One region of the Pantoea brenneri genome, then DNA from elsewhere that is predicted to be linked to it. Evidence: riboswitches for the same ligand, from Rfam matches in the RefSeq annotation. Region 1 holds a riboswitch; each other region holds the start of a gene.
The links. Region 1 has a riboswitch for thiamine pyrophosphate ahead of thiB (thiamine ABC transporter substrate binding subunit). Riboswitches for the same ligand answer to the same signal wherever they lie in the genome.
Positions count from the first base shown of each region.

Region 2: it holds a riboswitch for thiamine pyrophosphate, as region 1 does, so the genes downstream of both, AABB92_RS12100 (FAD-dependent oxidoreductase) here and thiB (thiamine ABC transporter substrate binding subunit) in region 1, are expected to answer to the same signal.
Region 3: it holds a riboswitch for thiamine pyrophosphate, as region 1 does, so the genes downstream of both, thiM (hydroxyethylthiazole kinase) here and thiB (thiamine ABC transporter substrate binding subunit) in region 1, are expected to answer to the same signal.
Region 4: it holds a riboswitch for thiamine pyrophosphate, as region 1 does, so the genes downstream of both, thiC (phosphomethylpyrimidine synthase ThiC) here and thiB (thiamine ABC transporter substrate binding subunit) in region 1, are expected to answer to the same signal.

Region 1 covers NZ_JBCGBG010000003.1:414,048-422,023, reverse strand. Annotated here, with positions in the region: gene AABB92_RS15470 (MFS transporter) at 1-909, opposite strand, end outside; gene sgrR (HTH-type transcriptional regulator SgrR) at 1,163-2,824, shown strand; TPP riboswitch at 2,860-2,962, shown strand; gene thiB (thiamine ABC transporter substrate binding subunit) at 3,008-3,994, shown strand; gene thiP (thiamine/thiamine pyrophosphate ABC transporter permease ThiP) at 3,970-5,580, shown strand; gene thiQ (thiamine ABC transporter ATP-binding protein ThiQ) at 5,564-6,265, shown strand; gene AABB92_RS15445 (DedA family protein) at 6,273-7,037, opposite strand; gene polB (DNA polymerase II) at 7,209-7,976, shown strand, end outside.
Region 2 covers NZ_JBCGBG010000002.1:273,619-281,594, reverse strand. Annotated here, with positions in the region: gene AABB92_RS12140 (efflux RND transporter periplasmic adaptor subunit) at 1-113, opposite strand, end outside; gene AABB92_RS12135 (hypothetical protein) at 362-574, shown strand; gene AABB92_RS12130 (M20 metallopeptidase family protein) at 846-2,033, shown strand; gene AABB92_RS12125 (ABC transporter substrate-binding protein) at 2,052-2,900, shown strand; gene AABB92_RS12120 (ABC transporter permease) at 2,907-3,632, shown strand; gene AABB92_RS12115 (ABC transporter permease) at 3,642-4,328, shown strand; gene AABB92_RS12110 (ATP-binding cassette domain-containing protein) at 4,325-5,104, shown strand; TPP riboswitch at 5,511-5,630, shown strand; gene AABB92_RS12100 (FAD-dependent oxidoreductase) at 5,771-6,709, shown strand; gene thiS (sulfur carrier protein ThiS) at 6,699-6,896, shown strand; gene AABB92_RS12090 (thiazole synthase) at 6,899-7,657, shown strand; gene AABB92_RS12085 (HesA/MoeB/ThiF family protein) at 7,667-7,976, shown strand, end outside.
Region 3 covers NZ_JBCGBG010000001.1:473,700-481,675, forward strand. Annotated here, with positions in the region: gene AABB92_RS02120 (hypothetical protein) at 1-755, opposite strand, end outside; gene AABB92_RS02125 (helix-turn-helix domain-containing protein) at 755-1,018, opposite strand; gene AABB92_RS02130 (XRE family transcriptional regulator) at 1,121-1,735, shown strand; gene AABB92_RS02135 (hypothetical protein) at 2,266-2,742, opposite strand; gene AABB92_RS02140 (hypothetical protein) at 3,543-3,761, opposite strand; TPP riboswitch at 4,106-4,201, shown strand; gene thiM (hydroxyethylthiazole kinase) at 4,236-5,033, shown strand; gene thiD (bifunctional hydroxymethylpyrimidine kinase/phosphomethylpyrimidine kinase) at 5,020-5,820, shown strand; gene AABB92_RS02155 (GntR family transcriptional regulator) at 5,872-6,558, opposite strand; gene AABB92_RS02160 (mannitol dehydrogenase family protein) at 6,659-7,976, opposite strand, start outside.
Region 4 covers NZ_JBCGBG010000013.1:3,904-11,879, reverse strand. Annotated here, with positions in the region: gene AABB92_RS23150 (aminotransferase-like domain-containing protein) at 1-362, shown strand, start outside; gene thiE (thiamine phosphate synthase) at 550-1,182, opposite strand; gene thiC (phosphomethylpyrimidine synthase ThiC) at 1,185-3,107, opposite strand; TPP riboswitch at 3,194-3,294, opposite strand; gene AABB92_RS23135 (Rsd/AlgQ family anti-sigma factor) at 3,448-3,954, opposite strand; gene nudC (NAD(+) diphosphatase) at 4,044-4,814, shown strand; gene hemE (uroporphyrinogen decarboxylase) at 4,855-5,922, shown strand; gene nfi (deoxyribonuclease V) at 5,925-6,593, shown strand; gene AABB92_RS23115 (YjaG family protein) at 6,657-7,247, shown strand; gene hupA (nucleoid-associated protein HU-alpha) at 7,436-7,708, shown strand; gene AABB92_RS23105 (DUF1481 domain-containing protein) at 7,778-7,976, shown strand, end outside.

The sequences.
Region 1 (7,976 bases):
CGAGTTGAACAGCACCAGCCCGAGATAAAACAGCACCCCTGCCGCCACCGCCAGCAGCATCAGCCGCCGCTTGCCCAGCCTGCGGGCGTAATGCCCGGCCAGCAGCATCACCGGAATCTCCAGCCCGGCCGCGGTCCCCATCAGCAAACCGGCCAGCTTTTCCGGCAATCCCAGCGTGGTACTGATGTAGAGCGGCATGTCGATGATGTACATGGTGTTGCAGGTCCACATGGTCACCGAGGCCAGAAACAGCAGCCGCACATCCCGGTCACGCCAGCCGCTTAACGGCAGACCACCGCTTTGCAGCAGCGGCTCAGCACGCGGCACCGACGGCAGGGTAAACCACACCAGTACGATGCAGATCAGGAACAGCGCCGCCGCCACCATAAACAGCGTCACGAAACCGTAGTTCAGCGCCAGGGCGAACGACAGCGGCGGTCCGATCACCCACGCCAGCGACAGCTGCGCACGCATCACCGAACTGAACATCACCGCTTCCCGCGCCGACTGGTCAGCATATTCACGCGCCAGCGCGAACAGCTGCGGCATCGACACGCTGGCTAAGGCAGACAACAGCACCCCGAGGGTAATCAGCGTCAGATAATGACGGGTAAAGGCAAACAGCAGCGCATTGACCAGCGCCATCAGGCAGCAGAACAGAATGATGTTGCGGCGATCGCCGACGCTGTCCGATCGCTTTGCCACCAGCATGCTTACCACAATACCGGCCACCGCATTGATAGTGAAAAAAAGCCCGACCCAGAATGGGCGGGCCTGCACCTCACGGGTCAGAAACAGGCTGAGGGTCGGTGCCTGCAATGCGCCCGCCACACCGAGCATGAACGAGGCGACCATAAAAGCGAGGTAAACCGGATTGATGCGGCGCTGCCGCGTTAACAGCGATTTCATACCGAAATCCCTTACAGGATGAACAGGGGAAGAGAAGAAGCGTAGACGATACCGTGCGGCATGAAAAAAGCCAGCAGAGATCATCTGCTGGCGGTGTAATTGCACCCTACTCAGAAAAGCATCCCGCTGAACAGCGGCATGAGGGTCGAACGCCATTCATAGCTGAATGCCTCCCGCTCTTCCCATAGAGCAAAGTTTGCCCTTAAAATGAGGCAAGAAAAACAGAGCGCTTTTCACCGGGAGTTCCCCTTTTATGTCCTCATCTCGCCTGAAGCAGCAGTTCATACGCCTGTGGCAAAGCTGCCAGGGTCAGACGCAGGAGATCACCCTGAGTGAACTGGCTGACCTGCTACACTGTTCACGCCGTCATATGCGCAACTTACTCAACCGGATGCAGGCGGCTGGCTGGTTAATCTGGCAGGCCGAAGCCGGACGCGGTAAGCGCTCACAACTCACCTTCTGCTACACCGGACTGGCGCTACAGCAGCAGCGCGCTGAGGATCTGCTGGATCAGGATCGCATCGATCAGCTGGTGCAGCTGGTCGGCGATAAGAATCAGGTCAGGCAGATGATTGGTGCTCACCTTGGCCGCAGTTTCCGTCAGGGAAAACACATTCTGCGGGTGCTTTACTACCGCCCGCTGCTGAATCTGCTGCCGGGCTCCGCCCTGCGCCGCTCCGAAACCCATATTGCCCGTCAGATTTTTAATGGCCTGACGCGCATAAATGAGGAAAACGGGGAAATTGAGGCCGATATTGCCCACCACTGGCAGCAGACTTCCCCGCTCCACTGGCGCTTCTTTCTGCGTCCGGCGATTCGCTTTCATCATGGCCGCGAACTGGAGATGGCCGATGTTATCGCCACGCTGGAACGTCAGCGTCAGCAGCCGCTGTTTTCCCATATTCAACAGCTCGACTCGCCCGCTCCGTGGACGCTGGATATCACCTTAAGCCAGCCCGACGACTGGTTACCCTGGTTGCTGGCCAGCGTCAGCGCGATGATCCTGCCACGCGAATGGCCCACGCAGCCTGACTTTGCCCGCCAGCCGATCGGCACCGGTCCTTACAGCGTGATCCGTAATCAGGAAAGTCAGCTGAAGATAGAAGCCTTTGATGATTACTTTGGCTTTCGCGCGCTGATTGATGACGTCTCTATCTGGGTATTGCCGGATATCAGCGATGAGCTGGTCTACGCGGGCGTGCGCCTGCAGGGCGACGGCGCGGATGAGATCCAGGAAGAGAGCCGGCTGGAAGAAGGCTGCTACTATTTGTTGTTCGATCAGCGTTCGGAAAAAGGCCGTGACGAGGCGATACGGCGCTGGGTCAGCTATCTGTTTAATCCTATCGCCCTGCTCAACCACGCCGGCGTCGGCTATCAGCGCTACTGGTTTCCGGCGTATGGTCTGTTGCCGCGCTGGCATCACCGCCGCGATCTGGCCCCGGTCGAAAAGCCGCCCGGCCTGACTCATCTGACGCTCACCTGGTACAGCCAGCACGTTGAGCACGAAGGGATCGCTAATGCGTTACGTCCGCTGCTGGCGCAGCACGGCGTCACGCTGGAGACGCGCGAGGTCAGTTACGAATGCTGGCATCAGGGCGACGCCGACAGCGACATCTGGCTCGGCAGCGTGAACTTCACACTGCCATTGGCCTGGTCGCTGTTCGCCCAGCTGTATGAGGTCCCGCTGCTGCATCACTGCCTGCCGATCGACTGGCACGCTGATGCCGCCCGCTGGCGTGAAAAAACGCTGCCGCTGGCCGAATGGAGCAAGCGGTTAGTGGAAGAGGCCGGTCTGCATCCGCTGTTCCATCACTGGCTGCTGCTTGAAGGTCAGCGCAGCATGCGCGGCGTGCGGATGAATACCCTCGGCTGGTTCGATTTTAAATCTGCCTGGTTTGCGCCGCCCGCGCTGTAACGCTTTCGCGCTGACGCTGAAATGACTAGAATGTGACGTTCTCAACGGGGTGCCGCCTGCTGACCGCAAACGGCTGAGAGAGACCCGTCGAACCTGATTCGGTTAATACCGACGTAGGGATTTGAGAGACCTGCTGCTCAGATCCTTTGCGACTCATCCCCTATTCTCCTGAAGGAGCGCAAAGTGTTTAACAAAGTTCTGCCACTGCTGCTGTTACTTTCCACCCCGGTACTGGCTGCCAAACCGGTTCTGACGGTTTACACCTACGACTCCTTCTCCGCTGACTGGGGCCCCGGTCCGGCGGTCAAAAAAGCCTTTGAAGCCCAGTGCGATTGCGAACTGAAATTTGTCACGCTGGAAGATGGCGTGTCGCTGCTGAATCGCGTGCGAATGGAAGGCAAAAACAGCAAAGCGGATGTGGTGCTGGGACTGGATAACAATCTGGTGCAGGCGGCGCAAAAAACCGGTCTGTTTGCCGCCAGCAAGGTCGATACCGCGCAGCTGACGCTGCCGGGCGGCTGGCACGACAGCACCTTTGTTCCGTTTGATTATGGCTATTTCGCCTTCGTCTATGACAAAACCCGCCTGAAAAATCCGCCGAAAAGCCTGAAAGAGCTGGTAGAGAGCCCGGAAAAATGGCGGGTCATCTATGAAGATCCGCGTACCAGTACCCCGGGATTAGGTCTGCTGCTGTGGATGCAGAAAGTCTATGGCGATCGGGCCCCGCAGGCATGGCAAAAGCTGGCGCAGAAAACCGTGACGGTAACCAAGGGCTGGAGTGAAGCCTACGGTCTGTTCCTGAAAGGCGAAGGCGATCTGGTGCTGAGCTATACCACCTCGCCGGCCTATCACATTATCGAAGAGAAAAAAGAGAACTACGCCGCCGCACCGTTTGCCGAAGGCCACTATCTGCAGGTCGAGGTTGCTGCGCAGTTAGCCAGCAGTAAACAGCCGAAACTGGCGCAGCAGTTCATGCAGTTTATGGTCTCGCCGGCGTTCCAGAACACCATCCCGACCGGCAACTGGATGTATCCGGTGATCGATACCACCCTGCCTGCTGGCTTCGCCACGCTGCAGGTGCCCGCCACCGCGCTGCACTATTCGCCGGAAGAGGTAGCCAGCCAGCGCTCTGGCTGGATTAGTCAGTGGCAACGCGCCGTCAGCCGCTAATGCCGCGCTGGCTGATCCCCGGTTCGCTCGCCACGCTGCTGTTAATCAGCGTGGCGCTGTTCGCCTTTATCTCACTGTGGAATGCCGCGCCGGTCACCGACTGGCGTAGCGTGCTGCTGGATGAGTACCTGCAACACGTTGTGGCGTTCTCCTTTGGTCAGGCGCTGCTCTCCGCCCTGCTGTCGCTGCTGCCTGCGGTGCCGCTGGCGCGCGCCCTCTATCGCCGCCGCTTTCCCGGCCGTCAGCTGTTGCTGCGTCTGTGCGCCATGACGCTGGTGCTGCCGGTGCTGGTGGCGGTGTTCGGCCTGCTGACGGTTTATGGCCGCGTCGGCTGGCTGGCACAGTTGTGTCAGTGGTTGGGCATCGACTATCACTTCTCGCCCTATGGATTGCAGGGCATTTTGCTGGCGCATGTCTTTTTTAACCTGCCGCTAGCTACGCGCCTGATGCTACAGGCGCTGGAGAGCATACCGGCGGAGCAGCGTCAGCTGGCCGCACAGCTTGATCTGCGCGGCTGGCACCACTTTCGCCTGCTGGAATGGCCGTGGTTGCGTCGTCAGCTGCTGCCGACCGGCGCGCTCATCTTTATGCTCTGCTTCGCCAGCTTCGCCACCGTGCTGTCGCTGGGCGGCGGCCCCCAGGCCACCACCATTGAACTGGCGATCTTTCAGGCACTCAGCTACGACTACGATCCCGGTCGCGCCGCATTGCTGGCGCTGATTCAGCTCAGCTGTTGCCTGACGCTGGTGCTGCTCAGCCAGCGATTCAGTAAAGCGATACCCGCCGGCACCAGCCAGCTGCACGGCTGGCGCGATCCGCAGGATTCGCGTCTGGCCCGGCTAACGGATGGGTTGCTGATTCTGCTGGCGTTACTGCTGCTGCTGCCGCCGCTGGCGGCGGTAGTGGTGGATGGCTTGCACGGCGGACTGCGCGGCGCACTGGCCCAGCCAGCGTTGTGGCAGGCGACCCTGACCTCATTGCGCATCGCGGTCGGTGCCGGCCTGCTGTGCGTGATACTGACGCTGATGCTGCTGTGGAGCAGTCGCGAATTGCGTCTGCGTCAGCGCCCGCTCGCCGCACAGCTGATCGACACCAGCGGCATGCTAATTCTGGCGATGCCCGGCATCGTGCTGGCGACCGGCTTCTTTCTGCTGTTTAACGCCACCGTTGGCCTGCCGGCGTCGGCAGACGGGCTGGTGATCTTCACTAATGCGCTGATCGCCATTCCCTATGCGCTGAAAGTGCTGGAAAACCCGATGCGTGACGTCGCCGAGCGCTACGGCAGGCTATGCGATTCACTGGATATCCACGGCTGGAACCGGCTGCGGTTGATAGAACTGCGTGCGCTGAAACGTCCGCTGGCACAGGCGCTGGCGTTTGCCTGCGTGCTGTCGATCGGTGATTTTGGCGTGGTGGCGCTGTTTGGCAATGCCGACTTCCGCACCCTGCCGTTCTACCTTTATCAACAGATCGGTGCCTATCGCGGTGCCGACGGTGCAGTGACCGCCCTGCTGCTGCTGCTGCTCTGTTTGTTGCTGTTCACCCTGATGGAAAAATTACCGGGCCGCCATGCTGACACTGAATAACCTTACTTACCTTTATCAGCATCTGCCGATGCGCTTCAGCCTGCACGCCGAACGTGGCGAGCGGCTGGCGATCCTCGGGCCAAGCGGTGCCGGAAAAAGTACGCTACTCAGCCTGATCGCCGGTTTTCTGCCGATCCGCCAGGGCACGCTGATGATTGATGGTCAGGATCATAGCCACAGCGTGCCAGCCAGACGGCCGGTATCGATGCTGTTTCAGGAGAACAATCTGTTTCCGCACCTCAGCGTGCAGCAGAACATGGCGCTGGGCTTGCACCCGGGATTGAAGCTCAACGCGGAGCAGCGCCAGCAGCTTGCTGCGCTAGCCGAACAGGTGGGATTAGGCGATCTGCTGGCGCGACTGCCGGGCGAATTGTCGGGGGGCCAGCGTCAGCGGGTGGCGTTGGCACGCTGTCTGCTGCGCGATCGCCCGGTGCTGCTGCTGGATGAGCCCTTTTCGGCGCTGGATCCGGCGCTGCGCAGCGAAATGCTGCAGCTGGTGCGCTCGGTGTGCGAAGCCCGCAGCATCACGCTGCTGATGGTGTCGCACAGTCTGGAAGATGCGCAACAGATCGCGCCGCGCAGCGTGGTAATTGTTGATGGACGGGTTTACTGGGACGGCGAGACCCGACAGTTGCTGTCGGGCGAGACGCGGGAGGCTGATGTCCTGGGCATCCCGCGCCGCTAACCGGTGATTATTCGAAAAAGACCTGCCACAGCAGATGACGGAAAATCGGCATCATCGGATGGAACTGAATGCCGACCAGGGCGGCGATGGCGATCACCAGCCCCAGCGGTCCCAGCCAGCGCAGTCGTTCCGGCGGCAGCCAGGCGGTCGCCCAATCCTGACTCTTGCCGCTGCGCCACCAGCGCCAGCCTAACCAGCCGCCCAGCCACACCACTATCGCTGCCGTCAGCAGCAGCCACTTAAAGTTACCGCCCTGCGCCGCCTCGGGCACATCGACTGCCACACCAGCCAGAATGCCGGGCAGCAGATAGAGCGGTGGCCACAGCAGGCAGCCAATCAGATTCGGCGGCAGGAATTTACGTACCGGCAATTCCAGCATACCGGCCGCCAGTGGGATCAGCGGGCGCGTCGGGCCGACAAAGCGTCCGACCAGAATGGTAAACATACTGTGCTGATGCAGCGCATGTTCGGTTTTATCCAGCAGCCCTTTGTACTTTTGCAGATACTTCCAGCGATGCAGCGGTCCCTGAAATTTCCAGCCGATACCGTAAGAGACCCAGTCGCCAATCAGGCAACCGGCAAACCCGGCCGCCCAGGCCGGATAGAGACCAATTTGTCCGCTCCCGACCAGCGCGCCCAGACTCGCCATCAGCACGGTTCCCGGCAGCAACAGCCCGACCAGCGCCAGAGATTCCAGAAAAGTGACCAGCGCAACCGCAAACAGCGCCCACTCCAGCGACTGCGTAAACAGGTGTTGAACCCAGGCTTCCATAAACTTCCTTAGAAAAAGCAGAAGGCTGGATTGTCCTGAGCCAGCCGCACAGCGTCAAGGCAAGAATTGTAGGACAATATTGACAAAAGCCAACCGCGGGAACTGTATAAATATCCATGTTATACTGAGCGGGTTTTATCACCGTTCAAAAATCCTGAGTCTGGAGACGATGTGAATAGGCCCCGCGCAGGTTTTCTGCTTACCCGCCACTGGCGCGACACCCCGCAAGGCAGTGAAATTGTTCTCTGGCTCGCCACCGATCAGGGTGCCCAGCGCGTGGTGCTGCCGGCTCAGGAGTCGGTCGCGTTTATTCCGCGTGAGTTTCAGTCTCAGGTCAGTGAGCTGCTGAAAGATGAGCGTCAGCTGCGCATCCAGCCGCTTGAACTGAAAGATTTCCGCCAGCGCCCGGTAGCCGGGATCTACTGCCGGCAGAATCGCCAGCTGCAACGCATCGAAAAGCTGCTGCGCGAACAGGGCATCCCGATCTATGAAGCCGATATCCGCCCGCCCGAGCGCTACCTGATGGAGCGCTTTATTACCGCGCCGGTCTGGTTTGACGGCGAGCCGCAGGGCGACAGCGTGGTAAATGCCCGGCTGAAACCGCATCCCGATTATCGGCCGCCGCTCAAGTGGGTTTCGCTGGACATTGAAACCACCCAACATGGCGAGCTTTACTGCATCGGGCTGGAGGGTTGCGGCCAGCGCCAGGTCTATATGCTGGGTCCGCCCAACGGCGATGCCAGCGCGCTCGATTTTGAGCTGATCTATCTGGAGACGCGGCCGCAGCTGCTTGAGGCGCTGAACCAGTGGTTCGCGCAGCACGACCCCGATGTGATCATTGGCTGGAACGTGGTGCAGTTTGATCTGCGGGTATTGCAGAAACATGCCGATCGCTACGCTATTCCGCTGCGTCTGGGCCGTCAGCAGACGACGCTGGAG
Region 2 (7,976 bases), on a different contig from region 1:
CTGACCAGAGGAGGCTGAGTCCGCGGATCGTCGGTGCCGGACGGGTCGCCGCAGGCTGCTAGGGCCAGCGGCAACAGGCAGACAGCAAGGGCGGCAGGTTTGAACCTGAGCATAGGTTACCTTATTCATTCATCAGCAGAGTAACCGCATTCTCAGACCAGTGACTAATAATGTCAATAGTCACAACCTCAGGGCAAACCATGTTTCTGCATCAGGATGATTACCGCACCGCTGAACCATTCGTGAAGTAAAGCGTCGCGTATCAGGTCATTGCTGCAACCGCATCCCAACGTAGCGAGATTGACAACCAGTGACCATTTAATAATGTGGTCACAATTCAGTATCGACTCAGGAGCTCTCCATGTTCGCCTCACCAATCCTCGCACTGATGGTCAGCGCCAGCCTGCAGGGCGGTTGCGCTGTCAGGGCCGATCGGGATTCGATAGCGGATAGGGTGACACCACTTCGTACAGTGGCTAAGCAGGTCAGCGCTGAAGCTCTGCTCAACTGCGGGGTTTTATTACTGATGAACAGCCGGGAAATGAGCGGAAATAGTAATGACTCTTTAATTTAGCTGAATCACTAAGCGACTTTCTGCTGCCGATAAGTAGTGAAAGTAATTTCATCTGGCGGATTATTAATATTATTGCTGATCCGCCCGCTTCTCATTCAATCTTCCTATGGTTATTCCTATCTCATTGATTTTAAACCGGCTGCGGCCGGCTTTTGCGCGTTGCTTTCTGCGCCATGCTGTGAATAAATAGTCGGTCGCAAATACCAGAAATCATGATCACATAAAAAAAGAGTCTGCATTACGATGCCGACCCAATATTGCCGGGGCTGCTATGAATCAGGATAAAGCACTGCTGGCCAGGGAAATAAAAGCCAGAACAGAACAACTGGAATCCCATTTAGTGGCGATTCGACGTGATATTCATGCCCACCCGGAATTAGGTTTCGATACGCTGCGTACCGCCAGCCTGGTGACGCAACAGTTGCAGGCGCTGGGGCTGACGCCAAAAACCGGTATCGGCCGCAGCGGCGTGATGGTGGATATCCAGGGCGCAGAGCCGGGTAAAACCCTGCTGCTGCGCGCTGATATGGATGCTTTACCGATCCATGAACAGACCGGACTGCCTTTTGCCAGCGTCTGGCCCGGCAAAATGCACGCCTGCGGACACGATATCCACACGGCCACCCTGCTTGGCGTGGCGGCGATCCTGCCACATTATCGTCAGCAGCTGAAAGGGACGGTGCGGTTGATTTTCCAGCCGGCCGAAGAGACGCCTGACAGCGGCGCGCAGGCGATGATCGCCGATGGTGCGGCAGAGGGCATCGACTGGGCAATCACCCTGCACAACAAGCCGGAACTGGCGGCTGGAGAAGTGGCGCTGACCCGTGGCGCCAGCACCGCCTCCAGTGACGAATTCGACGTGACGGTGCATGGCGTATCGACCCACGCCGCCCGTCCGCACATGGGCAGCGATCCGATTATCGCTACCGTGCATCTCATCAGTCAGCTACAAACCATCATTTCGCGTGAACGCGATCCGGCCCACTCCGCGGTGTTGACCATCGGTCATATTCAGGGCGGCACTACCCACAACATTATCCCCGACAGCTGCCTGTTTCAGGGCACCATCCGCACGAAATCGCCGGCGGTGCGTGCCGACATGGAAGCCGCGTTTAAGCGGATGTGCGAGGGCGTGGCGCTGGCCCAGAACGTGCGTGTGGAGGTCAATTTCCAGCGTGGCGTCCCGCCGTTGATGAATGACGATCGCCTGATTGATGCGCTGGAACCGATCCTGTCGCACCAGTTTGATAAGCCGATTATCGCGCAGCCCAGCGACAGTTTTGGCGCTGAAGATTTCTCGCTGTTTACCGAACGGGCTCCGGGTTGTCAGATCCACATTGGTTCTGCCACGCCGGGCCGTGACGATCACCTGCATAACTCCGACTATCAACCGGATGAACGCAGCATTGCCGCCGGGACGCAGGCGCTGAGCCGCCTTGCCATTGAGCTGCTCTCTTAATAATAAAATGAGGTTTCTATGATGATGCACAACCGTCTGTTTGCGGCTTCCCTGACCGTGGCGCTGCTGGCAACCTCCGTGGTCAGCCAGGCAAAAGATTTTGGCACCCTGAAATTCGCCACCGAGGCGGCTTATCCACCGTTTAACCAGACCACGCCGAGCGGCAAAATTGTCGGTTACGAGCCGGATATGGTGGCGGAGCTGGCTAAGCGCGCCGGTTTTAAATATGAAATCATCGCCCAGAAATGGTCAGGTATGATCCCGGGCCTGATTGACGGTAAATATGATGCGGTGATTGATGCGGTCACCGTCACGCCTAAGCGCGCCGAAGCGATCGACTTTACCCATCAGTACACCGTCAGCGTCTCCAGTTTTGTCACCTCTAAATCCTCGCCGCTGGCAACGCTGCCAGGCAGCGGCACGGTGGTTACCGCGGATGATGAAGCGGGCATGAAAAAAGCGATTGAGGATCTGAAAACCAGCTTTAAAGGTAAAACCATCGCGGTGCAGGTCGCCACCATTCAGGCCGATTTCCTGCAAAAATACCTTGGCGATGTGGCCACCATCCGCACCTATCAGGCTGGTCCGGAAACCTTCGCTGACCTGATGAATGGTCGGGTCGACGCGGTGATGGCCTCCCGAACTAACCTTAACGCCTTTGTGAAAAAACACGCTGAGGCGATCAGCAGCAGCGGCTACGGCTTCTCCGGCGGCGTACTGGGGGCGGGATCGGCTATTGGTCTGCGCAAAGGCAACAGTGAGCTGCAGCAGGCGCTGAATCAGGCGCTGGACTCAATGATCAAAGACGGCACGCTGAGCAAACTGTCAATTAAGTGGTTCGGCGAAGACGTCGCGCCCAAAGCGTAACCGCTGATGTTGATGAATATCGACTGGCAGATACTGGGCTTTGGCGACGAAGGATGGGGCGGGGTACTGCTGAGTGCCGCTGCCGTCACCGTCACGGTATCACTCTGTGCCTGGTTGCTGGGCGCGGTGCTCGGCAGCGTGCTGTGCTGGATGCAGATTGCCGGCTCGCGCTGGCAACAGCGGCTGGCGGCCAGCTACATCACCCTGTTTCGCGGCGTGCCTGAGCTGCTGGTGATCTACCTGTTCTATTTCGGTGGGCGACAGGTGGTCTCGACCGTCGGCACCGCGCTGGGTTTGCAGGGCCCGTTTGATGTGAACGGCTTTGTGGCCGGCGCGATTGCCATCGGGCTGATTTCCGGTGCCTATCAGAGCGGCGTGTTTCGCGGCGCGTTCTACGCCATCCCGAAGGGCACGCTGGAAGCGGCGACGGTCACCGGTATGGGGCGCTTAATGATGTTCCGCCGCATTATTGTGCCGCAGGCATTGCGCACCGCGCTGCCGGGAATGGGCAATCAGTGGCAATCGGTGATCAAAGAGTCGGCGCTGGTGTCGGTCACCGGACTGGTAGAAACCATGAATCAGGTATCAACTGCGGCTAACTCCACTCAGATGTCGTTTTTCTTCTACAGCGTCGGCGCGGTGATCTACCTGATCATCACCACCTGTTCTGACATGGTTTTCCGCTACGTGGAAAAATTTGCGATGCGCGGTCAACAACGCGTGAAGGCGTAAGGAGTCCACGTGGATATCACTTTTTTACAGCAAACCTTGCTGGCGCTGCTGAAAGGGTTGCCGCTGACGGTTAACCTCGCGCTGTTATCGCTGCTGGGCGGTGGCCTGCTGGCGCTGCTGCTCAATCTGCTGCGCATGACGCGGGTCGGCAGCCTGTTCTGTCGTTTCTATGTCTGGCTGTTTCGCGGTACGCCGCTGTTAATCCAGATTTACATGGTCTATTACGGACTCGGCAGCTTACCGGCAGTGCGCGAAAGCCTGTTCTGGCCGCTGCTACGCGATCCCTACTGGTGCGGCTTGCTGGCGCTGATCCTCAACGATGCCGCCTATACCTCTGAGATTCTGCGGGGCGGGCTGCGCGCCGTCAGTACGCAATCGCTGGAGGCGGCAAAAGTTTCCGGTATGGCATCACACAAAATCTTCACCCGCATTACCTTACCGATCGCCATTCGCCAGGCGTTACCGGCCTACAGCAACGAAATTATCTCGATGATTAAAGCCACCTCACTGGTCAGCACCATCAGCCTGATGGAGATGACCGGGATTGCCGATTCGATAGTCTCGTCGACTTTTCGGGCGCTGGAGGTGTTCCTCAGTGCCGCGGTGATTTACCTGATACTGACCATGCTGGTCAGCAAAGGCGTGTCGATGCTGGAACGTCGACTCTCACCTTACTACTTTGGAGCGCGCTCATGACGGCACCGACAATCATGCTGAGTCATCTCAGAAAGAGTTATGCGGGACATGAAGTGCTGCATGACATCAGCCTGACGGCGCAGGATGGCGATGTGATTTCGCTAATCGGTGCCAGCGGCTCCGGCAAAAGCACCCTGCTGCGCTGTATACCGTTCCTTGAAGTGCCGCAGGCGGGGGAAATTGCGGTCGGCGAGGTATCGGTTACGCTGGATAACGCCGACGAAAAACTGAACCGCGAGCAGCGTCGCCGTATCAAACTGATGCGGATGCAGCTCGGCTTTGTGTTCCAGAGTTTCAACCTGTGGCCGCACAAGACGGTGATGCAGAACATCATTGAAGCACCGATTCACGTGCAGAAACGCAGTCACAAAGAGGCGCTGGAAGAGGCTGAAGCGTTGCTGCATAAGGTGGGGTTGTATGCAAAGCGCGATGCCTGGCCATCGCAACTTTCCGGCGGTCAGCAGCAGCGCGTGGCGATTGCCCGGGCGCTGGCGCAGCAGCCGAAAGCGATTCTGTTTGATGAGCCGACTTCCGCGCTCGATCCCGAACTGGTGGGGGAAGTGCTGCGGGTGATCCGTAGCCTGGCGGAAGAGGGACGTACCATGATCATCGTGACCCATGAGATGGGCTTTGCGCGGGAAGTCTCCAACAAAGCGATTTTTCTGCATCAGGGCATGATTGAAGAGTCCGGCGCGCCGGAACAGGTATTCCTCGATCCCATCTCGCCGCGCTGTCGCGCCTTTGTGAACAGCCACTTTGAGCGTAATGCGGGTTAAGCCTGTGGGCCGCTGAAAGGAGCAGACATTGCGTCAGACCACTTTCAGCGGCCGCTCTGCGTTACTGCCGGCCATGACACACCGCACTGGACGCCACCGTTTCAGCTATTGATACTCCTTTCGGACCGCTCATCATTGGGCTGGTCACGCAATTTTGTTGCCTGAAGGAAAACACTCTCTTGTTTCCCGTTGAGAAACAGGCGTGATTAAAAGCCGGAAGCATAAGGGATTGCAGAGACTATACGAAAAAGGTGACACCAGCGGTCTGCAGGCAAAGGATATTGATCGGATCAGGCTGCGGCTGAGGGTGCTGGATAATGCCATGACAATTAATGAATTCAGCCATTTTCAGGACGGTTGATCATCGCCTCTTCACTTGACGAACCTGCCCGCTTAACTTAAAACTAGAACCCGTCAGGGGAGTCTCGCCAGAGAGACTGAGAGGCTAATAGCGCACTGCGCGGCTTAGCGACCCTTCGAACCTGACCCAGTTGATACTGGCGTAGGAAGACGGGCATCCGCTCTCTGCAGATGCTTGCCGCAAGGGCATCGCCATTCATGCTCTCGCCTTTTTCCCTTCTGGTATCCCGGGTCTTCGCGTAGTTACGACGAGGCCACTATGAACCATCCTATCCTGAATGACGCGACGCCCGCCCGGTGGGCAACATGAGCCGCTGGTCGGTACTCGGCAGCGGCGTGGCCGGGCTGTGTGTCGCCACGCTACTGGCAGAGCGGGGCGAAAAGGTTGAAGTGATTACCCGGTCCGACGTCCGTGCAGCCTCCCACTGGGCGGGCGGCATGCTGGCACCCTGGTGTGAAGCGGAAAGTGCGCCGCCGCAGGTGATTGAATGGGGCCAGCATTCGGCGGCCTGGTGGGCGAAACGCATTGAAGGCGTGACGCAGCACGGGACGCTGGTGGTGGCACCGCCGCGCGACAGTCGCGAGCTGACCCGCTTCGCCAGTCTGACCCATAATCATCAGTGGGTGGTTCCGGGCGAGGTCGAACCGGCGCTGGAAAATCGCTTTGCCCGTGGCCTGTTTTTTGCCGCCGAAGCCCACCTTGATCCGCGCCAGGCGCTGCGGCAACTGGCGCAACGTTTGCGCCAGGCAGATGTGCCGTTTCATCCCGGCGCACCCGGAGGTCAGATTATTGACTGCCGCGGCATCCACGCCGTCGCGGCGCAACCGGCGCTGCGTGCGGTGCGCGGCGAAATGCTGATCCTGCACGCGCCTGAACTGCATCTCTCCCGACCCCTCCGCCTGCTCCATCCGCGTTTTCCCTGTTATCTGGTACCGCGTGCCGACGGTATTTTCATGCTGGGCGCCACCATGGTTGAGAGCCACGACAGCAGCCCGATCAGCGCGCGCGCGATGATGGAACTGCTCAGCGCCGCCTGGTCTCTGCATCCGGCGCTGGCCGAGGCGCGCGTGCTGGAGAGCGGCACCGGGCTGCGACCGGCTTACCGCCATAATCTGCCGGAAGTGCGCTACGAAAACGGGGTCTTCTCGCTCAACGGACTCTATCGCCACGGTTTCCTGTTGGCACCGCTGATGGCGGAACAATTAATGCAGCAACTGACTCAGGAGGTGATTCATGCGGATTGAACTGAATGGACGTGTCATTGATACCACGGCGCGCACGCTGGACGAACTGTTGCAGGAGCAGCAGATCGATCCCGCCACGGTCGCGACGGCGCTCAACGGTGAATTTGTACCGCGCGCCCGCTATGCCAGCCAGTCGCTTGCGGCGGGTAACCAGATCGAAGTGCTGTCACCGATGCAGGGAGGATAACCATGTTTTATCAACACACCCCATCATCACGATTTTTGCTGGGCACGGCAGGCTATCCGTCGCCCGCGATCCTGCAACAGGCGATTGAGACCTCAGGCGCAGAGATTATTACGGTCAGTCTGCGGCGCGAGGGCAGCGCGGGCGGCGCTTTCCGTGAGCTGTTGCAACAGCTTAACACCCGCATTCTGCCTAATACCGCCGGTTGCCACACCGTGAAAGAGGCAGTAACCACCGCGCAGATGGCCCGCGAACTGTTCGGCACGCCGTGGATCAAGCTGGAGGTGATTGGTCACGCCGATACCCTGCAACCCGATCCGTTCGCCCTGGTTGAGGCGGCACGTATTCTCTGCGCTGACGGTTTCCAGGTCTTTCCCTACACCACCGAAGATCTGATTGTTGGCGAAAAACTGCTTGAGGCTGGCTGCGAAGTGCTGATGCCGTGGGGCGCGCCGATTGGCTCAGGGCAGGGGCTGCGTAATATCGAGGGACTGCGCAGTATGCGGGCCTGGTTCAACGATGTGCCGCTGATTATTGATGCCGGTATCGGCGCGCCTTCGCAGGCAGCGCAGGCGATGGAGATGGGCTTCGATGGCATTCTGCTGAATACCGCCGTGGCGAAGGCGCGCGATCCGGTGCGCATGGCCGCTGCGTTCGCAGCCGCCATTGATGCCGGTCACCAGGCGTTTCAGGCGGGTCTGATGGAGCAACGTGATATGGCCGCGGCATCAACCCCGATTTTTGGGCTGGCACAGTTCAGCTAAGGAGAGGTGATGGATCGTTATCAGCGACAAACCATACTGCCGGAGATCGGTGAGGTGGGGCAGCAACGCTTACGTGCGGCGCGGGTGCTGGTGGTCGGCGCGGGGGGACTCGGTTCAACCGTGCTGCCGTTGCTGGCCGGGGCGGGCGTGGGTTTTATCCGTCTCTACGATGGCGATCGGGTTGAGCTGCATAATCTGCACCGCCAGACTTTGTTCGGCATGGCGGATATTGGTGAGGCAAAAGTTTCAGCCGCCCGGCGCGCGCTGCTTCAGCGTAATCCTGACTGCGAGGTCGACGCCCGCCCGCAGGTGCTGAGTA
Region 3 (7,976 bases), on a different contig from region 1:
TCACCAGTATCAGCGTTGTATGTGCAGGAGTACTCAATATTTTTGAACGCACCGAAACCGTTTTGAGCCTGTGCCCGATGCCCGTAAAGAGTCACTAATCTCCTGCTTCTATCGTGCCAGCTAAGAGATGAAAATTTTGGTTCTGTAAATCCATCAGTCCATTTAAATTCGTACTTAGCTGAATCCTCGACAGCTTTTGCACACATATAATCCCCACGTTCATGTTTCGAGATATAGCACTCTGGATTATCAAGTTGTAGGCATTCAGCTTCTTCATCTTTTGCTTTTTGTTCCTTCTCTACTGCAAGTGATGCCTCATGAGCGGCCTTTTCTTCCGTATTAGCTTTCTGTTCAGCTAAGTACTTTGCGTAATCTGTAGGGTTTTTAATGTTATTCTCGCGAGCGGTAGCAAATTCTTTGCCGTCTTCAAAGCCGAGTTTTTGTGCTCTGGCTTCGTCACTTGACGATCTGGCAGTACTTGCCACGAAAGCAAGTACAATGATTAGTACCGGCACCGTATAATTATTAACGAATTTATAGGGTAAGTACTTAGATCTCAGCGTTCCAAATGCCAGCACAGCCCATCCAATAGCGATAAGAGCAGCCCCAAGCTGGCTGGCTCCCGCGACGAAAAGCATCAGTACCGACCAGAAACCAACACCAGTAGCGAAAAAATCACCAAATTTCTCTATTGCTGCAAGCAATAAACAAACGCCCCAAATTGAGTAAATACCAACCTTTATAACCTTTTGCACTAATTTTCCCCTTTTCTATACCGCTCAGGCCATATAACGTTTACAGCTACTCCTATATAAGCGGCAATAATTCCCTCACCTTTAGGCCAATTTCGCTCAAGAGCGTTATAAAGTGTTCTTTCATGTAATCCGTTGTCTCTCGAAAGCTGTGCCAATGTTCCTCCTCGTTTCCTGATAGCCGCCAAAATATCCGCTCTGTGCCAGTTCTCAGTACTGGCATTTTGCTCCTTTATCTGCGATTCTGATTGATTATGAATACTCATAATGACCACTCGTTACTAACATTGAGAACATGATTGATCATTAAAAGGAATTCGTCAAATAAAAATAAGGAACAAAGTTCCTTTTAATGTGGTGGGTTGTGCATGTCTGGCAAAAAAGAAAGCGTTGAACAGTTCAGTGAAAGGCTAAAATCAATAGTACCTTCTGGTACAGGACGAGATTTCGCCAAAAAAGCAGGCATAGGGTACAGTACTGTACATAACTATCTTCAGGCTGTTTCAAGCCCAACTTTAGAAAATCTTATTCTACTGGCTAAGGCAGGAAACGTGTCGGTTGAATGGCTGGCGACGGGAAAAGAGTTTTCAAAAACGACAAGCACAGACCAAGTCGAAAAACTGCTAAAAATTCCTTTTATTGATGGCAAAGATTTCCTTTTACTGGACTCGAATGCTTTCCCCGATTTGCGGGATAAAAGGGCAAACCTTGCAGCCCTTCGCGTTAAGACTGATGTAATGGAGCCAACATTCATGGTAGGTAGCGTCTTGCTTATAAACCAGAACCAAAAGCAGCTACGGGATGGTAAAGTGGCAGCACTCCACAAAGAAGGAAACTACCTGTACAAACGAGTCCAAGTGGTGCCAGATGGATACAATTTAAGCAGTGATAACATCAAATACAGTGCGATGACCGTCAATCAGGATTCACTATCTTCCTTTGATGTGCTGGGAGAAGTAATGGTAGTACTTAATCAACTGTAATTTAACGCTCTCAGTGCATTTCTGAGGCGTTTTCTGACAGATTAGATACGTGATTACTGTTTTTAGCTACTTCCACTTCAGGGGCTTCCTGTGCGTTTTGTCCTCAGCACCATCATGAAAGGGGATTAATCGGATCGGGGTCGCTTCGCTCGGGCCAGTACTGACAAGGCACGTCGTACTTACCAATTCACTTTAGGTATTTCACTTGCTGTACTAACACCAATCGAGCAAAGCGAGAAGTAACGCCTTGCGTCTTTTCGAGTACCGCGAGAAAATCGCAACGTTACGATCTAATATTTGGTTTTTAAGAGGCTGACGAGCGAAGCGAAGTTAGTCTCTTCAGAGGCTGAATATCAGTAAGACACTATTCTTTGAATTAACGGAGTATCGGTTAATATTAATATAAGGTCGCAAGATAGTGAAAGGTACATTATACCGTAATAAAATCAATGAATTAGCGTGTTTACATGGTGTTTTTTGGTCGTATCTGTACTCATCTTGCGAAGTAAGGCTATAATTCTGCGAAGCAATTATTTCGCAGAATCATCAATCATATTCTGAAGTATTGCAATAATTTCCTGTGCTGATGACCCGTTATCATATATCTTATCAATTTCGTACTTATCGACTGGCGTTAAGTAATAGTGTCCATCCTGAGCTGCCTTAAACAGTCTTACGCCTTTCTTATGTGCTGTGACCAATGCTACAGATAACTGTTTAATGATTGTAAGAAACTTACGGACAGTATTAATAGTTGGTAGTGAATCCTCTTTGTACTTAGCTGAATAGTAATCTAACGAGTACTTAATAGTGTCTGTATTCACTTCATAAATATTAAAAAGTACATAATATACCTTCTTGTGTGGATATCCTTTCTTACCAGAACACTTAGTAATAATCTCATTAACAATTTTTTTTCCATTTAATGTAAGATCATTGTAACTACTAAAGTTACCAGCTATATTTTTAAATTCAGCATTGTTAAAATTTTGTTTTTTGCCTGCCATAAAAAATCCTGTTATAACCACCAAGTCTAATATAATTATGTTTTTTATTAATTAGCGGATATGATTAAATAAGTTTATAATGTATGTCTTGTTCCTTTATTACCATCAGCTATTTCTTTTGCATTCTTAACTTGCAATTCATTAGTTGATGGCATTAATGCCATTTTCAAAAGTATTATAACCGAAAGATTCTGGTGCTTTTTTATTACAGTTTAAATATTGCCATCCCAGCTTGAATGTCATCTTTCAGTAATTGATATGCTGTTTGCTATTGTTAACGCTATATTGTATTATCAGACAGCATACTTAATATAGGATAGAATCATTAATCGTTTCTAATATTTTTTCCATTAGCACACTTATTAATTATATCACATAAAATATATGTTCTTCCTGAACCATACTCAGCAGATACACACTTAAATTTGGTAAAATAAATGTAGGGTTAATTATTTACACGCTCCATATTGATAAATTTAGAAAGGCCGATTCATGCGAGTGAGTCGGCTTTTTTTTGGGGGGAGAGATTAGTTGTTTCGCCGAGGGCTGTGTAAATGCTTAAATTTTATTTTTTGATACCAATTTTTGTATTTCGTGAGTTTGTTATTTCTTAGCTTCTCTATGTATCCTTTTGGTAATCGCACTTTTAATATGTTACATATTCGTGCTGAGGTCATATCGCTACATAGAATGTTTTCATACTGATCAAAAGTCAGTGATATTTCTGATGCAATTGTTTTTTTACGTACTGATTTATTCAGCGTCTTTCTATTGGTGCGTATTTCCCTTTTTTTCAATTTTTATTCTCCATTATTTTTTCTTTTGCTAAGATATTGTTGCATCCATTTTGTTGCAACAATACTCATATCTGGTGGGGAATTGTTGAAATACATCATTTCATCATATTCTTCTTCCAGGCTTTTTAGATTAGATAATATTTCAATTTCTGAATTCTCTTTTACTTTCATTTTAATGCCTACGTGTATAAAATTTGGCTTCCAGATTTTAGTATAGGTCATAAAAAAACCTTGTTTCATGAGAAAATATCAGTTAATTATTGTCTCTACAGATTATTTCTGTTGAAGGTAATTACATAGCGGTAAGTAATTAATAAAGTAGGGCATCTACTTCATTTTCTAAACATGATTCAAAACTTCATTTGGCGATAATAATGATTAATTCTGTCCATAGATTCTATCTATAACCGTTTTATATGGATGAAGAAGAATCAAGCTTTTTGCTTTCCTGTGGGGTACAAAATGGGGTACAGACTGGGGTACAATGCTCAGTAGTGAGATTCGTAAAAACAACCGTAGACAAAAAGCAAACTCACATAACTCACTAATTAATAAAGAAATGTAATCAACATGACTCGGGGTGCCCTTCCACGTGAAGGCTGAGAAAAACCCGCTGACCTGAACTGGATAATGCCAGCGTAGGGAAGTCTGATGCCTGACCGCATTCGCCTTCTTATTCGCCGGTTGGGAGCTATGATGACAGATCAATCTCAACACCTTTCTGCTGCGCAATTCGCGCCCATTCTGCACCGTTTCCGCCGTCAGTCACCGCTGGTGCACTGCATGACTAACGACGTGGTACAAAACTTCACCGCCAATGTTCTGTTGTCGCTCAACGCTTCACCGGCGATGGTGATTGATGCGGAGGAAGCCGCGCAGTTCAGCGGCTTTGCCGATGCCTTACTGATTAACGTCGGGACGCTGACCGCTGAGCGCCAGCAGGCGATGCAGGCGGCGGTCACGGCCGCCAGGCAGGCGGGAACGCCCTGGACACTGGACCCGGTGGCGGTCGGAGCGCTGACGCTGCGCACCACCTTCTGCCAGCGGCTGCTGAGCCAGCAGCCAGCGGTGATCCGCGGTAACGCCTCAGAGATCCTGGCGCTGGCGCAACAGGCCAGCGGCGGACGCGGAGTGGATAGCCTGCATCAGGCGGATGCAGCGCTGGAGGCCGCCCGGCAGCTGGCTCGCGACTATCAGACGCTGGTGATTGTGACCGGCGAAGTAGATTACGCCACCGACGGTCAGCGCACCTTTGCCATTCGCGGCGGCAGCCCGTTAATGACGCGGGTGGTCGGTACCGGCTGTGCGCTGTCGGCGGTGGTGGCTGGCTTCAGCAGTCTGAGCGGCGATCGGCTGCTCAACGTCGCCAGTGCCTGTCAGGTGATGGCGCGGGCCGGTGAACAGGCGGCGGCAAGCTCAGCCGGCCCCGGCAGTTTTGCCACGGCGTTTCTTGATGCGCTCTGGACGCTGGAGGTGGACCATGAAACGCATTAATGCACTGACCATCGCCGGGACCGATCCCAGCGGCGGGGCAGGGATCCAGGCCGATCTGAAAACCTTTTCCGCGCTGGGCGCGTATGGCACCAGCGTGATCACCGCGCTGGTGGCGCAAAATACCCATGGCGTCCAGTCGGTCTACCGAATCGATGCTGACTTTGTGGCCGCCCAGCTTGATTCGGTGCTGGACGATGTGCGTATCGACAGCGCGAAAATTGGCATGTTGTCGGAAACCGCCATCGTCGGGCAGGTTGCGGCACGGCTGAGACGTAGCGCAATTCCTTTCGTGGTGCTGGATACGGTGATGGTGGCGAAAAGCGGCGATCCGCTGTTATCCGCCGATGCGATTGCCAGCGTCCGCGAACTGCTGTTACCACAGGTGTCGCTGATTACGCCGAATCTGCCGGAAGCAGCAGCGTTGCTGGGGTGCGCGGTGGCGGAGAGCGAAGCGCAGATGCGGGCGCAGGGCGAGGCGTTGCTGGCGGCGGGATGTCAGGCGGTATTGATCAAGGGCGGTCACCTGACGGCTGATAACAGCCCGGACTGGCTGATCACCCCTTCGGGCCAGCAGCGGTTCAGCACGCCGCGGGTTAATACCCGTCATACTCACGGCACCGGCTGCACGCTGTCAGCGGCGCTGGCGGCTTTGCGTCCGCGTCACGCCGACTGGGCTGATACGATCACCGAAGCGAAAGCCTGGCTGCAGCAGGCGTTGTTACAGGCGGATTCACTGGAGGTCGGTACGGGAATCGGGCCGGTGCACCATTTTCATCAGTGGTGGTAGCGGTGGATGTGCCATCCCGCGCTGAGGCGGCGGGACGGCACCGTTGCCGGGTCAGGGTGCTTCAAACCATGCGCTGTTGCGCTCGGCAATAGGGGTAATTGAGAAAATCATCTCCTGCAAATGACGGCGCATCGCGGCTTCGGCGGCGTCTGCGTCGTGATGTTTCAACGCTGCAAAAATCTCCTCATGCTGCTGAATCAGGCTTTCCGGCGGTGAAACCTCACTCAGGGTCAGAAAACGAACCCGGTCCATCGCCGCTTTAATGTTCTCGACGGTTTCCCACGCCAGCTTGCAATCAATACTTTCGGCAATCAGCCGGTGAAACTCATCATCCAGGCTGAGAAACGCCTGGCTGTCATGCCGCTCAGCCGCCATGCGTTGCAGCTGCAGGTTGTGTTCCAGCATCATCAGCGCCGGGTCGCCAATCTCCAGCGCCGCACGGCGCACCACTGAGACTTCCACCGCTTCACGGATGAAGCGGCCGTCCGCCACCCGTTTGGCGGAAATTTTACGCACAAAGGTGCCGCGTTGCGGCAATACCTGTACCAGTCCGGCTTCGGCCAGCTTGATGAACGCTTCGCGCACTGGCTGGCGTGAGACGTTAAAACGCGCAGAGACCTCTTTTTCCGACAGCAGCGAACCCGGCTGAATCACACAGGTCACGATATCTTTGCGCAAAAACCGGTAAATCTGCTGATTCACCGGTTCGCTGGTGGTAATGGTATAGGCGATCGACATGCAGCAATATCCATATTACGGCTGGCTGGTGCCAGCCCGAAGGGAAAGGGTCAGTCTAATCAGCACGCTGCGTCTGCGCCAGTGCTTTGTCATCATCGCATCAGGCGCGGGTCATGTACTGCTGCACCGTCGCACGCGCACCCTGGGTAGTCAGCTGCTGATAACAGGCGGTCAGCCGGGCGACCAGATCGGCGTTGTCTGCCAGATCGTCGCCGAAGATCTGGCGCAGGCCGAGCAGCGCACGCACGCGCGCTTCACCTTCTTCACTGCTGGCCACACATTCTGCCAGCGTCGTCTTCAGCGGATCGCGAACCTCAATCGGCTGACCCTGTTCGTCGGTCCCCCCGACATAGCGCATCCAGCCAGCCACGCCGAGCAGCAGCAGTTCACAGCGGCTGTTATTGCTCAGATGCCAGCGCAGACTGTCCAGCAGGCGCTGCGGTAATTTTTGCGATCCGTCAGTGGCGATTTGCCAGGTACGATGTTTGATGGCGCGGTTTTCGTAGCGGGCGATCAGCGAATCGGCATAGGCTTCAAGGTCCACGCCCTGAGTGCGCAAGGTGGGTGCCTGCTCATCGACCATCAGTGAACGGGCAGCGGCGCGGAAGTGCGGATCGGCCATGCAATCGCTGATGTGCTGATAGCCGGCAAGGTAGCCAAGGTAGGCGAGAAACGAATGGCTGCCATTCAGCATGCGCAGTTTCATCTCTTCATACGGCAATACGTCGCTGACCAGTTCTGCTCCCGCCTTTTCCCACGCCGGACGACCGCTGACAAAATTATCTTCGATGACCCACTGAAAGAACGGTTCCGCTTCAACCGCTACCGGGTCACGGGAGCCGAGCCGCCCGGCCAGCGCGTCAAACGCCGCCTCCGTCATCGCCGGCACAATCCGGTCAACCATGGTTGAGGGAAAGGTCACCTGCTGCTGAATATACTCCGCCAGCGCCGCATCCTGCCGTTGTGCCAGCTGCACAATCACGTTGCGGGTGACGTGGCCGTTCTCTGGCATGTTATCGCACGACATCACGCTGAAGGGCGGCAGGCCGAGCTGCCGACGGCGATTAATGGCGGCCAGAATCAGGCCTGGCAACGAACGCGGCGTCTGCGGATTGTCGAGGTCATGCACGATATCGGGATGATCCGGGTTCAGATTGCCGCTGGCTGGCTGATGGCAATAGCCTTTCTCGGTCACGGTCATCGAAACAATTGCCACCTCGGGCTGACACATGGCGTTGATCACCGCCTCAATGCCGTCGCCTTTGCCGTGCAGCGCCGCAGTAATCACGCCGATCACCCGGGTCTGCAGCGAATCATTCGCCATTTCGGTCAGGGTATAGAGCAACTGCTGTTCACGCAGCGCCTGAATCAGTTCGCCGCTGTTGAGGTTAACTTCGCAGTAACCCCAGTCACTGCCG
Region 4 (7,976 bases), on a different contig from region 1:
AGATCTATCATCGCAACTATGAAACCTTCAGCTGCTGGGTGCGTCATTACTTCCCCTGTGGGATTTGCGTGTCCCGTCCGCAGGGCGGTTTCCTGATGTGGATTGAGTTGCCGGAGCCCTTTGATGCCGTTCGTCTTAATCGCGAACTGCGTGAATCTAAAATTCAGATCGCCGTCGGCTCACTGTTTTCCGCCTCGGGCAAATACCGTAACTGTCTGCGCTTAAACTACGGCTTGCCGATCACTGAACAAACCGAACAGGCGGTGGCGCGGGTAGGGGCAGCCGTCGAGCGGGCGATGCAGGCCTGCCAGCATGATGATCTTCCTGCCGCCTTATCGCCCGATTTGCTGGTGGCTAAGTAGGAAAGAAGCAGGGCCAGAAAGAGGAGGGAACTGGCCCTGGTCAGGTAACCGTACCTGACGAAGGCCACACTAAACGGCTGTCTGACACCGCGCCAGTGACTGATTGGCTAACTGCGCGCGGTATTCCTGATTTATCGCTGCCGTTACAGCAGTTTGATTATTTTTGCGCGCTGTTACCCAACAATACTCACGCTGGCTGCGCCGGTTCAGCCAGCGCCAGCAGGGTACGCGTCGCTTCATGCCAGTCCTCTGCCTCGGTGATGGCGCTTACCACCGCAATGCCGCCAACGCCGGTCGCCAGCACCGCGGGTGCCCGCGCAACGGAGATACCGCCAATCGCCACGGTCGGAATGTGCGTCAGGCGGGTCAGATGTCGCTGCAGTTCTGCCAGTCCCTGCGGCGCGGATGGCATCTGTTTAGTGCGGGTCGGAAAAATATGCCCGAGCGCGATGTAAGAGGGCTGAATGGCCAGCGCACGATCCAGTTCGGCATCATCATGGGTTGAAATGCCGAGTCGTAATCCCGCCTGGCGGATTTGTGCCAGGTCCGCCACCGCCAGATCCTCCTGACCCAGATGGACACCGTAGGCCTGATGCTTTATCGCCAGCCGCCAGTAGTCATTGATGAACAGGCGCGCATCGTAGCTTTTGCCCAGCGCAATGGCCTGGGCGACGGCCGCTTCTGCCGCCTCGTCCGACTGATCTTTGATGCGCAGTTGCAGGGTACGGACGCCGGCATCTAACAGGCGTTCGATCCATTCAACACTATCGACTACCGGATACAGGCCGAGACGCGACACAGTAGCAGGAAATGCGGACATAGTTACTCCTCCTTCATGGCATCTGCCGGATGATAAAGCTCACCACCCCGGCTGCGAAATTGTTCAGACATCTGTGCCATGCCAACCTCAATCGGCTGCGCGCTGGCTTGCTGGCGTGCGGCAAAATCCCGTACCTCCTGAGATATTTTCATTGAGCAGAATTTAGGGCCGCACATTGAGCAGAAATGGGCCACCTTGCCGGACGCCTGAGGCAATGTTTCGTCATGCATCGCGCGCGCCGTATGCGGATCGAGTGCCAGATTGAACTGATCTTCCCAGCGGAATTCAAAGCGCGCTTTTGACATCGCGTTATCCCGGATCTGCGCGCCCGGATGGCCTTTGGCGAGATCGGCGGCATGAGCGGCGATTTTATAAGTGATCAGACCCTGCTTCACATCCTCCTTATCTGGCAGACCAAGATGTTCTTTGGGCGTGACATAACACAGCATCGCACAGCCGAACCAGCCAATCATTGCGGCGCCGATACCGGAGGTAATGTGGTCATAGCCGGGCGCAATGTCGGTGGTGAGGGGACCAAGCGTATAGAAGGGGGCCTCGTGACACCGATCGAGCTGCTCTGTCATATTACGGCGGATCATATGCATCGGGACGTGGCCGGGGCCTTCAATCATCACCTGCACATCATATTCCCAGGCGATCTGCGTTAGCTCGCCCAGCGTTCGCAGTTCGGCGAACTGCGCTTCATCGTTAGCATCCTGAATCGAGCCTGGACGCAAGCCATCGCCCAGCGACAGTGAGACATCGTAGGCCGCGCAGATTTCACAGATTTCGCGGAAATGCTGATAGAGGAAGCTCTCCTGATGATGCGACAGACACCATTTCGCCATGATCGATCCGCCGCGCGAGACAATCCCGGTCAGCCGTTTTGCCGTCATCGGCACGTAGCGCAGCAGTACGCCCGCATGAATGGTGAAGTAGTCGACTCCCTGTTCAGCCTGTTCCAGCAGCGTATCGCGGAATACTGCCCAGTTGAGCGCTTCGGCCACGCCGTTCACTTTCTCCAGCGCCTGATAAATCGGCACTGTGCCGATTGGCACCGGGCTGTTACGCAAAATCCATTCGCGCGTTTCATGAATATTACGGCCAGTAGAGAGATCCATCACCGTATCGGCGCCCCAGCGGGTCGACCAGACCAGTTTCTCTACCTCCTCCTCAATCGACGAGCTGACCGCTGAATTGCCGATGTTGGCATTCACCTTGACCAGGAAGTTACGCCCGATAATCATCGGTTCCGATTCAGGATGGTTAATGTTGGCGGGAATAATCGCCCGGCCAGCCGCCACTTCCTGACGCACAAACTCCGGGGTGATGTTATCTGGCAAATGCGCGCCAAAACTGTGGCCCGGGTGCTGTTGCAGTAACACCTCGCTGCGAATTCGCTCACGGCCCATATTCTCCCGCAGGGCGATGAACTCCATCTCCGGCGTCACGATGCCCTGACGGGCGTAATGCATCTGCGTGACGCAACGGCCAGCAAGGGCGCGACGCGGGGTGGGCAGCGCGTCAAAGCGCAGATGATCGAGGCTATCATCCGCCAGACGCTGCTGGGTATAGTCTGAACTGCGCTGTGGCAGTGGCTGGCTATCATTGCGTTCTTCGATCCAACCTGCCCGCAGCTTTGTCAGCCCGCGATGCAGATCAATCTGCGCGGCGGGATCGCCATAGGCACCGGCGGTGTCATAGACCGGCACCGCCTCATTCTGCTCATAAAGTGGCTGATCTTTACTGCCGCCGACCGGGGTCGGACTGAGCCTGATTTCGCGCATCGGTACGCGAATATCCTCCCGACTGCCGGTAATCCAGATGCGTTCAGAACGGGGAAATGCGCTGCCGCCTTGCAGTGAATCGATAAATTCCTGCGCCAGGGCACGCTGTTCACGACGGGTCATTTTTGGGTCAGACATAGCAATCTTCCAGTTGAGTGGGAATGATGCTTGTCCGGAGTTCGGAAGGAGTAACAGCACGGGCAGTGCAAGAGACTGGCGTACCGACAATATTTACTCTTGTTCCCTTCGCAGGTTCTAACCTGATCAGGTTCCGCGGATCCCGAATTAACGGTCTCAGCCCAACTGGGCACTCCGACAAGAATGCGGTTTTACGCTGCGGCTGGCAGAGCGCCCGCTGAAGACGAAAAACCTTAACGTTCTAACAGAAAAAAATGGGTTCTTCTGGCCTCAGCCATCAGAACCCCTTCAGCATAAAAGGGCTGCAACTGAATCACAACCCCTTTACCTGCGTTTAACCTTATGCCGGACGAGCAATCTGGCTGTCATTGGCCACCGGCGGTGGTGCCAGATGGTTATCCCACGCCAGCTGGATCAGCTTGTCTTCCAGCGTAAAGCGCGCCTCCAGCACTTCACCGACTTCAGATAGCGCCTGCTGGAACGTCATGCAGTTATCATCATCGATCGCCTGCTGCAGATGGCCATCATACAACTGCATCAGGCGCTCAGTGTTGGCTTCCAGCGGGGGATAGATTTGGGCCGCCGCGATCATCGGGCTGTCACCACTCATCTCACTGATGATGCGTTCATAAATACTAAAGTGACCGGCGGAAAGATAATCGACCAGGCCATGACAAAAGTTATCCAGCGCCTGCTCATCAAGGCGGGTCAGGGCTTCTTTATTCGGTTTAAGTCCGACCAGATGGTAATAGGTTACTAACAGCTGGCGACGGGCTTCCAGCCACGAATCGACCAGTTCGTTACTGCCACCTACGCGTTCGGCCAGGACGTCTAACTGGTTAAGCATATCTAACTCCATGTGAGTTATAGTTGTTCATCTACACACTTAACATCAGGACTTCAGCGTGCGAGTTGACGCTAAGGATGACGAAATAAATGCAATGCGAAATCTCAAGCGTAGACGCTGGATGGTGGATTGTCAGCCACGAGCAGAAACTTTGGTTGCCGCAAGGTGATTTACCCCACGGAAGCGCCGAAAATTTCGGTCTGACGGGTACCAAAGCCCGACAGATTGGCGAGTGGCAGGGGGAAAAAGTCTGGCTGATTTGCGAGCTACGTGCAGAGAGCATGTTCTCGGTACGGCAACTGATCGATCTGGATGTGGGGCTGTTTCAGCTGGCGGGACGCGGCGTGCAGCTGGCGGAGTTCTACCGTTCCCATCGCTGGTGTGGCTACTGTGGTCACGAAATGCACCACAGCAAACATGAGTTTGCCTGCCTGTGCAGTCATTGCCGCGAGCGCTATTATCCGCAGATTGCGCCCTGCATTATCGTGGCGATCCGGCGTGGCGATGAGATCCTGCTGGCGAATCACGCCCGTCATCGTAATAACGTCTATACCGTACTGGCTGGCTTTGTCGAAGTCGGCGAGACGCTGGAACAGGCGGTGGCACGTGAAGTGATGGAGGAGAGTAATATCCGCGTCAAAAATGTCCGCTACGTCACCTCCCAGCCGTGGCCATTCCCGCAATCGCTGATGACGGCGTTTATGGCGGAATATGATAGTGGCGATCTGCAACATGACGGCAAAGAGCTGCTGGATGCGGCCTGGTTTCGTTTTGATGCCTTGCCCTTGCTGCCGCCACCGGGCACCGTGGCGCGCCGCCTGATTGAAGATACCGTCGCCCTGTGCCGCGCCGAAGCGTGAAAGTGCTACACTACACGCCTGAAATTGAGAGAGTAATGAAATGAGTGAACTGAAGAACGATCGTTATTTGCGTGCCCTGTTACGTCAGCCAGTAGATGTAACGCCAGTGTGGATGATGCGCCAGGCCGGACGTTATTTACCAGAATACAAAGCGACGCGCGCCGAAGCGGGTGACTTTATGTCGCTGTGTAAAAATGCTGAGCTGGCCTGTGAGGTGACGCTGCAGCCGCTGCGCCGCTATCCGCTGGATGCTGCAATCCTCTTCAGTGACATCCTGACTATCCCTGATGCGATGGGCCTGGGCCTCTATTTCGAAACCGGCGAAGGTCCGCGCTTTTCGCATCCGATTACCTGCCGGGCAGATGTAGAGCGTTTGCCGGTGCCCGATCCGGAAATGGAACTGGGTTACGTAATGAACGCGGTACGCACCATCCGTAAAAACCTGAACGGCGACCTGCCGCTGATCGGATTTACCGGCAGTCCGTGGACGCTGGCTACCTACATGGTGGAAGGCGGCAGCAGCAAAGCGTTCACCAAAATCAAAAAGATGATGTATGCCGATCCCGCCACGCTGCATGCGATGCTGGATAAACTGGCGGACAGCGTTATTCTCTATCTCAATGCCCAGATTCGCGCCGGTGCGCAGTCAGTGATGGTGTTTGATACCTGGGGCGGCGTCCTGACCGGCCGTGATTATCGCGAGTTCTCGCTGCACTACATGCACAAAATCGTCGATAGCGTGCTGCGTGAAAACGACGGTCGTCGGGTGCCGATTACCCTGTTCACCAAAGGGGGCGGGCAGTGGCTGGAAGCGATGGCCGAAACCGGCTGCGATGCGCTGGGCCTCGACTGGACCACAGATATCGACGATGCACGCCGCCGTGTCGGTGACAAAGTTGCGCTGCAGGGCAACATGGATCCTTCAATGCTCTATGCGCCACCCGCCCGTATTGAACAGGAAGTGGCCGGGATTCTGCAGCGCTTTGGCAATGGCACCGGTCATGTTTTCAATCTCGGTCACGGTATTCATCAGGATGTCCCGCCGGAAAATGCGGGCGTGTTTGTTGAAGCGGTGCACCGTTTATCGCGTCCTTTCCATCAGGAGTAACCATGGATATTGCCGCACTTCGCGCTGAGCAGTTGCAACGCGCCGCTGATGTGGTGCGTGAAGATGACTTTGACGTATTGCCGCCGCGCTTTATTGGCGGGGCGGACGTCGGATTTGAACAGGAAGGTGCCGTCACCCGGGCGGCGCTGGTGGTGCTTGAGTGGCCTTCGCTAACGCTGGTGGAACATCGCATTGCGCGTATTGAGACCACCATGCCTTACATTCCCGGCTTTCTCTCCTTCCGTGAGTATCCGGCGTTGATGGCCGCATGGCAGATGCTGGAGCAAAAACCGGATCTGCTGTTTGTCGACGGTCACGGTATCTCCCATCCCCGACGGCTCGGCGTTGCGTCGCATTTTGGCCTGCTGGTCGATGTGCCCACCATTGGTGTCGCGAAAAGTCGTCTGTGTGGCCGGTTTGCCGATCTGGATGCGCAGCCTGGCAGTCGTCAGCCACTGATCGACAAAGGCGAACAGATAGGCTGGGTATGGCGCAGCAAGCAGCGTTGCAATCCGCTGTTTGTCGCCACCGGTCATCGTGTCAGCCTGGATACCGCGCTGCAGTGGGTCGAAAACTGTACGCGTGGTTACCGGCTGCCGGAACCGACCCGCTGGGCCGACGCGGTTGCCTCGAACCGAACCGCTTTCCAGCGCTGGCAAAACGCGCTTTAACACTGTTTGTGCTGCGCTTTTGCAGTTACACTGCCGCCAGCGAAACGAATAAGAGCCACCTTTATGTTACAAAATCCCGTTCATCTGCGTCTGGCGAAGCTGGAAAGCTGGCAGCATCTTACTTTTATGGCCTGCCTGTGTGAGCGTATGTACCCGAATTATCGGGCATTCTGCGAGCAGACCGAATTTGCCGATCCGGCACTCTATCGCCGCATTCTTGATCTGATCTGGGAAAACCTGACGGTCAAAGATGCGAAGATCAACTTCGACAGCCAGCTGGAAAAACTTGAAGCTGCCATTCCTGATGGTGATGCGTTTGAGGTTTACGGTGTGTATCCGGCGATTGATGCCTGCGTGGCATTAAGCGAAGTGGTTCATGCGCAGCTGAGCGGCGACACACTTGAGCACGCGATTGAAGTCAGCGAGACCTCAATTACTACCGTTGCCATGCTGGAAATGACCCAGGCTGGACGCGAAATGACCGACGAAGAGCTTCGTGAAAACCCGGCCATCATTGATGAATGGGACCTTCAATGGGAGATTTTCCGCCTGCTTGCCGAGTGCGAAGAGCGTGACCTTGAATTAATCAAAGGCCTGCGATCGGACCTGCGTGAAGCGGGAATTAGCAACATCGGTATAAATTTCCAGCAGTAAGGCGACAAAACGTGACTTCAGGCCCGAATTAGCGCGCCTGGAGGCTTCACATCGGCCCCCTCTCTGGTCTACATTTGGGGGGCTGAAAATTGTGGCTATCGGTGCGTGCAGGCTGAAGAGTGCCAGAATATGGCTTTTCCCTCGCACTCGTTGCTTAGCAAGCGATAAATACACTTTAAGGATAACTTATGAACAAGACTCAACTGATTGATGTGATCGCAGAAAAAGCTGACCTGTCTAAAACCCAGGCAAAGGCAGCGCTGGAATCTACTCTGGCTGCGATCACTGAGTCTCTGAAAGATGGTGATGCTGTACAACTGGTTGGTTTTGGTACTTTTAAAGTGAACCACCGCGCTGAGCGTACCGGTCGTAACCCGCAGACTGGCAAAGAGATCAAAATCGCTGCAGCAAATGTACCGGCATTCGTGTCTGGTAAAGCGCTGAAAGACGCCGTTAAGTAAGACGTCGCACTGCGGTTAAGCTTTAAAACAGGGGGCGATTCGCCCCTTTTGTTTAAGGGGCCTGCCATCATGACCACGCTGCTTCAGCGTTTTTCCGCCCTGTCTCTCTCCTTATTGCTTTTCGGTTGCAGCTCAACACCCGATATTCCTCCTTTCTCTGCCAGTGGTTATCTTGCTGACCGTGGCGTCGTGCGCATCTGGCGCAAGAATAACGATCACCATTCGGTCCATATCCGCACCATTTTTACCCCGTTCGCCAGCGGTGAAG